4 regions of the Burkholderia sp. LMU1-1-1.1 genome follow, and region 3 is predicted to be linked to each of the others. Evidence: predicted binding sites of a transcription regulator. Region 3 holds the regulator's gene; each other region holds the start of a gene.
The links. The regulator sigma-54, encoded in region 3, starts transcription at its own class of promoters, with help from an activator protein. The targets are predictions, from matches to a motif close to TGGCANGNAANCTGCTTT.
Positions count from the first base shown of each region.

Region 1 (2,199 bases), on a different contig from region 3:
GCCAGCCGGACGACCCAACATATCCCCGCCGATCCACTCGAGCACCGACGGCCGGTGCGGCTTCCACCCCAACTGCTCGCGCCCGCGCTTGCCCCGCACGCGACTGTTGGACCCCAGCCCGTACGACGCCATCTCATACCCCCACTCCTCTTTGGCCTGCTCCAGCGGCCAATCCTGCGCCTCGCCCATATCGAGCGCGCGCGCCATCGCCGCCGTCATATCGCGGAACGATGCTTCGCCGCTTTCGACGAAATAAAACGCGCCAGCTTCGGTCTTCTCCAGGGCCAGCAAATACAGATCGACCACATCGTCGATATGTACATTGGACCAAATGTTCAACCCCGGCCCCACATGGCGCACGGTGCCGCTCTTGCGCGCCTGTTTGAGCAGGCGTGGCAACTGCACGCTATCGCGCGGCAGCGCGCCGTGGCCGTAGATCAGTGTATTGCACAGCACCGCCGAACGCACGCCCTTGCCGGCGGCGGCCAGCACCAGGTTGTCGATGGCGACGCGGGCCGCCTTGTCCGGCGTCGGTTCCGGCAGTTGGTCCTCGTAATAAATGCGGTCGGTGCCCAGTCCACCCGAGGCGTCGCCGACGATGCTCGAGCCGCTGGTGTGCAGGAACACCTTGCCCGAGCCGGAAAGCCCGTCGATGATGGCTTCCACGGCTGCGCGATTGTCGCTGCTGGCCGCGTTGATGACGGCGTCCGCCGACCGCGCCTGCGTGATCAGCAAATCGCGGTCGTCGAGCGTGCCGACCACCCCGGTCACGCCGATCTTCTTGAGTTCCTCGATTTGCTCTGGTTTGCGAACCAGCCCGGTGACATGGTGGCCGGCCTTGACCAGCCCCGCAGCGATCGAACCGCCGATAAACCCTGCCGCGCCTGTGACGAATACCTTCATGTCGTGCTCCTGTTGAAATTGGATGCATTCAGTATGGCGGGGGAGGCGTCGCGCACAAAGACCTCGGCGAGCAAAGCATAGTTGAGGGTGAGTCAATAATATTCACGCGCCAAAACGCACTATTTTGGTGCCTGCGACTCAATTTGGTGCAATAACCTTGCCTCGCGCTGCCCGGGTCGGATTTTCTGCTGGCACACGGCTTGCATAGTACAGACATTATTTATAAAACCACTAAGTTATGCCTGATTGCACCGCATCGTCCGACCTCGTCGCCAGCGCCGCCCATGCAGCCTGGCAGGCCAGTCTCACGCTCGGATTCGCGGACGATGCCGGCACCACGCGGCTGTTCAACAATATCCACTTCGGTCCCCTGCGCGTGCAGAAGGCCCTGTACCCCGAAGACGGCAAGGTGTGCCACGCCATCGTGGTCCATCCGCCGGGCGGCGTGGTCGGCGGCGACCAGCTGGCGATCGATATCGGCGTCGGCGACCGCGCCCACGCCTTCATCACCACGCCGGGCGCCGCCAAATGGTACAAGGCCAATGGCAAGGTCTCGCGCCAGGTCGTCCACCTGCACTTGAACGAAAGCGCCGCCCTCGAATGGCTGCCACAGGAAACCATCTTTTTTGATACCGCTAACGTGGTGCTGGAGCAGCACGTGGAACTGGCCGTCGGCGCCACCTTCATCGGCTGCGAGATCCTCTGCATGGGCCGTCGCGGCTCCGGCGAGGTATTCAACACCGGCACCGTCACGCAGCGCAGCAGCATCCGTCGCGACGGCAAATTGATCTGGTGGGAGCAGGGCGCGATGGTCGGCGGTCGTCTGGGCAGTCCGCTGGCGTTGAACGGCCACACCGTCTGCGCCACCCTGATCGCCGCCGGCAAAGCGCTGCCGGCCGCCGTGCTGACCGAGTTGCTGTCCCAGATCCGCGCCGACATCGCCGCCGATGGCGAACACGCCTTCGGCATCACCCACACCAAGGGCGTGCTGGTGGCGCGCCATCTGGGCGATGACAGCGAAACCGCGCGCCGCCTCATGCTCACCGTGTGGCGCCGCGTGCGCCCGCATCTGCTGGAACGCGAGGCCGTCACGCCGCGCATCTGGCAAACCTGATACTGGAACCCCGAACATGGATCTGACCCCAAGAGAAAAAGACAAACTGCTGATCTTCACCGCCGGCATCGTGGCCGAGCGCCGCCTCGCGCGCGGCCTGAAACTGAATTATCCGGAGGCGATCGCGCTGATCACCTGCGCCATCATGGAGGGCGCGCGCGACGGCAAGTCGGTGGCCCAGC
Region 1 covers NZ_JBEGHG010000034.1:275,661-277,859, reverse strand. The annotation lists gene MRBLMU1_RS22650 (NAD-dependent epimerase/dehydratase family protein) at 1-903, opposite strand, end outside; gene MRBLMU1_RS22645 (urease accessory protein UreD) at 1,142-2,017, shown strand; gene MRBLMU1_RS22640 (urease subunit gamma) at 2,034-2,199, shown strand, end outside.
Region 1: a site for sigma-54 is predicted at 1,093-1,110, ahead of MRBLMU1_RS22645 (urease accessory protein UreD). Genes of this name have one in related genera too.

Region 2 (2,199 bases), on a different contig from region 3:
GATTGACGCTTTGCGCGCCCAAGGTGAAGGCGTTGATGTTGCGGATGACTTCAGGCACCGGGAACGAGGCGATGAAGCCCAGCGTCTTGGACTTGGTCATTTTGCCGGCCAGGATGCCGTTCAGGTACGCGCCCTCGTACAGGCGCGATTCGTAGGTGCCCAGGTTCTTGCCGGTCTTGAAGCCGGTGGCGTGCAGGAACACCACGCCGGGAGCCGACTTGGCCACTTTCTCGGTCGGGTTCATGTAGCCGAACGAGGTGGTGAAAATCAGCTTGTTCCCTTCGGCGACCAGCTTGCGGATCACGCGCTCGGCGTCGGCGCCTTCCGGCACGTTTTCCACGTAGGTGGATTTGACTTTGCCGGCCAGCGCTTTTTCCATCGCCAGGCGGCCCTGGTCGTGGGCGTAGGTCCAGCCGGCGTCGCCGACTGGGCCGACGTAGACGAAGCCGATCTTCAGCGGTTCGGCCGCCAGCGCGGGGAGGGCGGCGGCGCCGAGGGTGGCGGCCAGCGTGGCCAGCGCGATCAGTGTGCGACGATTCATCATGCGGTTTCCTTTAGCGGTGAAGTGTGTGGATTAGAAGTGGTATTCCGCGCGGACCATCGGCGTTCTGGCCGTGGCGCCGGGGTTGTTCTTGTCGGAGTTGCCGAATTTGTTTTTCCAGTACTGGTATTCGACGCCGATCTTGAAGGTGTTCTTCGGCGCGCTGACGACGGCGCTGGCGTCGTACATGATCTGCATGTCGATGTTGGTTTCGCGCGCGGTGTCGCCGCCGAATTCGTCCTTGCCTTTCTTGTCGATGAAGTTGGCGTAGCCTTCGAACGACAGCGGAATGCCGATGTTGAACGGGATGCCCCACGCGGCGGTGAGCATGGCGTGCGTGTCGTAGCGGTAGCGCGGCGTGGCGACATTGGTGTAGGTGTTGAACGGCGCGTTGCTCTCCCATAGCGCGAGCAGACTGATATCGAGGAAGCCCGGTACGTCCATCATCAGGGTCGGGCCGGCGACGACCATGCGTTTCTTGGAGTTGTAGCCGGCGTCGGTTTTGCTGTTGTAGTCGAAGCCAAGGGTGGCGCCGACGCCGCGCACCGGGCCGAAGGCCCAGTTGCTTCCCGTGACCTTGCCCAGGTCGAGCGTGTGGCGGTACACCGCGTAGGCTTCGTGCGCACCGCTGGCCGCTCCGGCCGACGAGGGGTCGTCGTGCGAAGACATCAGGAAGTCGACGTTGAAGAAGTTCTTGCCGTATTTGTAGCCCGATACGTGGCTGAAGTTGACGATGTTCTTGGTGATGTCGGTGTTGTTGAACGGCTCGGCGAACCGGGTGCCGTAACGGTAGCCGATTGAGGTGTCGCTCCAGTCCGCGGCTTGGGCTGCGCAGGCGCAGGTGGCGAGAAGTACTAGTACAGCGGCGGTGCGGGTTGCGAGTTGGGACATCGTGCGAACTCCAGTCAGTGGGTGAAGGGCGGTATGAACGAACTATTTTTGTATCCAATCTCGCTTTGGGATTGGATGCAATCTTGGTTTCTTTTTCTAGCAAGTTGCGGGCCAGTTGTTTTCCCATACGCTGTTGGCGGCTCGTTGGCGGAGCTTGATTTTCTGGCCTGGCTTTGCTTTTAAAGGCCTGATAGGGCTTCGGCCAGGTTGACCTTTTTGTGGGTGGTGTCGAGGCGCAGGCGTGCCTCTATCTCCAACAGGTGGTGCTCGATCAGGTGGGTGGCTTCGCTGACTTTTCCTTGTTCGATCAGCGTCGCCAGATCCTGGTGTTCGTGGTTGCCGCACATCGGCGCGCCGGGCTTTTCGTAGAGCGCGATGATCAGCGAACAGCGCGATACCAGTTCGCCCATGAAGCGCTGCAGTACGTGGTTGCCGGCCAGTTCGGCCAGCAGGATGTGGAATTCGCCGCCCAGTCGTATCCAGCCGGCGCGGTCGCCCGTCAGGCGCGCCTGGTCCTCCGCTTCGAGCGCGGCGCGTATCTGCCGCAGCGAGGCCGGCGTGGCGTTGCGTATCACCAGCGGCATGATCTCGCGTTCGATGGCGCGGCGCGCGGCGAAAATGTCGCGCGCCTCCTCCGGCGTGGGCGAGGCGATGACGGCGCCGCGATTGGGACGCAGTTCGATGATGTGGTCGTGCGCCAGCCTTTGCAGCGCCTTGCGCACGGTGGTGCGGCTGACTTGATACAGCTCGCAGAAATCGGCTTCGCC
Region 2 covers NZ_JBEGHG010000006.1:111,141-113,339, forward strand. The annotation lists gene MRBLMU1_RS07315 (BMP family ABC transporter substrate-binding protein) at 1-544, opposite strand, end outside; gene MRBLMU1_RS07320 (outer envelope protein) at 575-1,432, opposite strand; gene MRBLMU1_RS07325 (GntR family transcriptional regulator) at 1,612-2,199, opposite strand, start outside.
Region 2: a site for sigma-54 is predicted at 1,529-1,546, ahead of MRBLMU1_RS07320 (outer envelope protein). Genes of this name have one in related genera too.

Region 3 (2,199 bases):
GGGCGGCGGCAGCGGGTTCGTAGCTATCCGGGAGATGCTTGATCGCATCGTGGCCGTGCTGCTGAACTTTGGATTTGTATTTCATGACCTGACGGTCGAGCTTGTCGACCAGGGTGTCGATCGCGGCGTACAGGTCTTGCGACAGGCTTTCCACGTACACGGTTTTACCCGACATGCGCAGATTGATTTCAGCCTTCTGGCGTTTGGATTTCTCTTTAAGGTTATCTACAGTCAGGATGACAGCAATATCAATAACTTGATCGAAGTGACGAGTGACACGTTCCAGTTTGCTCTGTACGTATTCGCGGATGGCCGCGGTCACTTCGAGATGATGTCCACTGATGGTCAGATTCATACACGCTCCTAAAGATAAATGTCGCTTACGGTCAGTGCCGCGCCCATTGCGGCCGGGCGCACAGTGACCAAGTAACTACAAAGACTTGCGGAGACTAACGGGAGGGATTTTCAACGCTTCGCGATATTTGGCAACAGTCCGTCGCGCAATCACCATGCCTTGTTCCCCCAGCATGTCCGCAATCTTACTGTCGGATAAAGGATTTTTAGGGTCTTCAGCTCCTGTCAATTGCACGATGAGTGCCCGTATCGCCGTCGAACTTGCTTCACCGCCCGCTTCGGTGGCGACGTGGCTACCAAAGAAATATTTCAACTCAAACATGCCGTGCGGCGTCAGCATGTACTTTTGAGTCGTCACCCGAGAAATAGTGCTCTCGTGTAAACCCAGTGTATCAGCAATTTCGCGAAGCACAAGGGGGCGCATGGCAACCGCGCCGTGCGAGAAAAAGTTCTTTTGCCTTTCTACTATCGCCTGCGCCACGCGCAGGATGGTGTCGAAGCGCTGGCGCATATTCTTGATCAGCCACTTGGCTTCCTGCAACTGGGCGCCCATCGCGCCCTCGCCCTTGCCCTGCTTGAGCAGGTTGGCGTACATGGCGTTGACCCGCAGGCGCGGCATGACGTCGTTGTTGAGGCTGACCTGCCAGCCGTTGCGCGCCTTCTTGACGATCACGTCCGGCACCACGTAGTCGGACACGTCCGAGGCGAAGGCCGAACCCGGATGCGGATTGCACAGGCGGATGACGGCCTGCGCCTCGCGCAAGTCCTCGTCGTCGCACACCAGCGCCTTTTTCAGCTTGTTGAAATCGCGCTGGGCGAACCAGGTCAGATGGTTCTCGACGATGGTCAGCGCCATGCGCCGCGTCACCAGCGCGATGCCCGGCAGGCGCTTGATCTGCAGCGCCAGGCATTCGGAGGCGTTGCGCGCGCCCACGCCCATCGGGTCGAAGCTTTGCAGCATCGACAAGGCGGTGCGCAGTTCGTCGATGTCGACTTCCAGTTCCTCCGGCAGGCGCGCGTGGATCTCCTCCAGCGGCTCCTCCAGGTAGCCGTTCTCGTCGAGCGCGTCGATGATCAGCTCGACCAGCGCGCGGTCGCGCGTCTCCAGCACGGTCACCCGCATCTGCTCCATCAGATGCTCGCGCAGCGTGCAGTGGTTGGCCTCCAGTTGGGGACGCGCGTCCTCGTCGTCGGGGGCCTTGCTGCGGCCGGCGTCGCTCCAGTCGACGTCGGCCTCGCTGCTGGTACTTTCGGTATCGGCGGCGGGGCCGTCGTAGGGGTCGGCGTCGGCGGCGGCCGGCGCGTCCTGCTGGCCCGGCGGGCCTTCGGGCGGCGCCTCGCCGGACGGCGCCTGCTGGCTGATGGCGCCGTCGGACAACAGCCGCAGCGATCGGTCGAGCGGGTCGTCCAGACGCTCGAGCAGGGGGTTGTCGGTGAGCAGTTGCTCGAGCTCCTGGTGCAGCTCCAGCGTGGACAGCTGCAGCAGACGGATCGACTGCTGCAGCTGGGGTGTCAGCGCGAGGTGCTGCGACGTGCGCAGTTGCAATGACTGTTTCATGGGGCCTATTTACATCCGGAAGTGTTCACCCAGGTACACGCGGCGGACCGACTCGTCGGCGATGATGTCGTCCGGCCGGCCTGAAGCCAGAACCGAGCCCTGGTTGATGATATATGCGCGGTCGCAAATGCCCAGCGTCTCGCGCACATTGTGATCGGTAATGAGGACGCCGATATTGCGTTCCTTGAGGAAGCGCACGATGCGCTGGATCTCAATGACGGCAATCGGGTCGACCCCGGCGAAAGGTTCGTCAAGCAGCACGAAGCGCGGGTTGGTGGCCAGCGCGC
Region 3 covers NZ_JBEGHG010000086.1:56,761-58,959, reverse strand. The annotation lists gene hpf (ribosome hibernation-promoting factor, HPF/YfiA family) at 1-355, opposite strand, end outside; gene MRBLMU1_RS31545 (RNA polymerase factor sigma-54) at 431-1,912, opposite strand; gene lptB (LPS export ABC transporter ATP-binding protein) at 1,922-2,199, opposite strand, start outside.

Region 4 (2,199 bases), on a different contig from region 3:
TCCTCGGTCAGCCAGCCGGTGGCGTTGATGACGAAGCAGCCCGATTCGAGCGCGTGGTGGCGGATCGTCACCTCCATCTGGTCGGCGAACACCTGTCCCACCATCGAGCCGGGGAACTGCGCGCAGTGGATTTGCTCGTGCTGCGCCATCAGCGCGTAGCGCGCCAGCGGGTTGTAGTGCTCCCAGCAGGCCAGCGCGCCGACCCGGCCGACGGCCGTCTCCACCACTTTGAGGCCGCTGGCGTCGCCCTGGCCCCAGATCATGCGCTCGTGGTAGGTCGGCGTGATCTTGCGCCGCTTGAGCACCAGCGCGCCGTCGGCGTCGAACACCAGCTGGGTGTTATACAGGCTGCCGTGATCGCGCTCGTTCACGCCCAGCACCACCACCACGCCGTGGCCGCGCGCGGCGGCGGCGACGGCGTCGGTGACGGGCCCCGGCACCGCCACCGCGCGCTCGTACAGCAGCAGATGTTCGGCGCCGGCGGCGAAAGGCGGACGCACGAACGAAAAGTAGGGGTAGTAGGGCACGAAGGTCTCGGGAAAGACCACCATCTCGGCGCCGTTGGCCGCCGCTTCGGCGATCGCTTCGAGCACGCGCGCCAGCGTGCCGCCGGCGCTGGTCAGGTCCGGCGCGATCTGCACCGCCGCCGCCCGCACCGTCTTCCTGGTCGTTGTCATAGGTCCGCCTCCTTTCCGCTTACAGCGTCCAGGTGTCGATGATCACCGCGTTGTCGCGCAGGTGCAGCAGCTTCAGGTCCAGCACGTCCTGCGGGGCGATAGCGCGGATGCCTTCGATCAGCGACGGCTCGCCGTGGCCGTACAGCGCCTGCAGCGCGAAGCGGCAGGCGTAGACCTTGCCGCCTTCGGCCATGAACTTGACCAGCTGGTTGTTCTGGTTCAGGTGGCCGGGGAAGGCCTCGTCGCCCAGCGTGGGAAAGCCGCGCTGCAATCCCAGTGTCACGCCCGGGCCGTACAGCAGCACCGTGGTCTCGTAGCCTTTGCGCTGCAGGCGGGTGGCCTGCAGCAGGTTGACGAAACCGATCGAACCCTCGAAGGCGACGGTGTGGAAGGTGACCAGCGCCTTTTCGCCCGGACGGGCTTTGACGTCCTCGAATACCTTCTCTTCGTAGTCAACAAAATAGTCGCCCTTGACGTGGGCTTTGTGGTCGATGGCTGGCATGGCGTTGGTTCCTTCAATGGAGTTGTAGGGAGCACCGGGCGTTCGGATTGACTGCGCCGCGATAGCCCCTTTGAATGCATCCGGCGTGCCAGGGCGGCCGCATTGAGGGGCTGTTTGCAGGGATGGAAATCCAGTCAATCCGGGTTTTCGGCCTGGGCGCCATTCTGCGGACGGCGCGCCGGTTTTCAGGCCGCGGCCGCCGCTCCATTCAAGTCGTGCAGTCAATCGCCTGTATCTACGGGGAAAGATCCAGAACGGACCTGCGCCGCGATGGGGCGCGGTGCGCGCCGATGGTGCGCCGGCACCGCGCTTTCCCCGCTTTCCGGTCGGTTTCGGCCGGCACGGATAATGCATGCAATCGGCCCGTCAAGTTTGAATTGAATGGAGAAACCGCGATGCCCAAATCCGCCGCCGCGTGGCTGCCGAAACTGAAAAAAGGCCAGGGACCGGTATACAAGGTGATCGCCGACGCCATCGCCGCCGACATCGCCACCGGCCGGCTCGCGCCCGAGCAGCGCTTGCCGCCGCAGCGCCAACTTGCCGACGCCTTGGGCATCGACTTCACCACCGTGGCACGCGCTTACGGCGAGGCGCACAAGCGCGGCCTGGTCGATTCGACGGTGGGGCGCGGCACCTTCGTCTGCGGCCGCCGGGCGATGGCGATCCCGCGGGCGGTGGCGGGGCGGCCCAACGTCGACTTGTCGATGAACATGCCGCCGGAGGCGCTCACGCCGGAGTTGTCGGCGCTGATGCGCGCCGGCGTGGCGTCGCTGGGCGAATCGCCGGCCGCCATGCAGGCGCTGTTGCGCTACCAGGACTTCGGCGGCTCGGCGTCGGACCGCGAAGCCGGCGCCTTGTGGCTGCGGCGGCGCGGCCTGTCGGTGGAACCCGAGCGGCTGCTGGTGGCGCCGGGCGCGCAGGCGGCGCTGCTGGCCATCCTCAGCACCGTCGCGCCGCCCGGCTCGGTGGTGTGCTGCGAGGCGCTGACCTATCCCGGCCTGCGCGCGCTGGCCGGCCTGC
Region 4 covers NZ_JBEGHG010000007.1:30,651-32,849, reverse strand. The annotation lists gene MRBLMU1_RS07970 (Nit6803 family nitrilase) at 1-677, opposite strand, end outside; gene MRBLMU1_RS07965 (MSMEG_0572/Sll0783 family nitrogen starvation response protein) at 697-1,179, opposite strand; gene MRBLMU1_RS07960 (PLP-dependent aminotransferase family protein) at 1,575-2,199, shown strand, end outside.
Region 4: a site for sigma-54 is predicted at 1,253-1,270, ahead of MRBLMU1_RS07965 (MSMEG_0572/Sll0783 family nitrogen starvation response protein). Genes of this name have one in related genera too.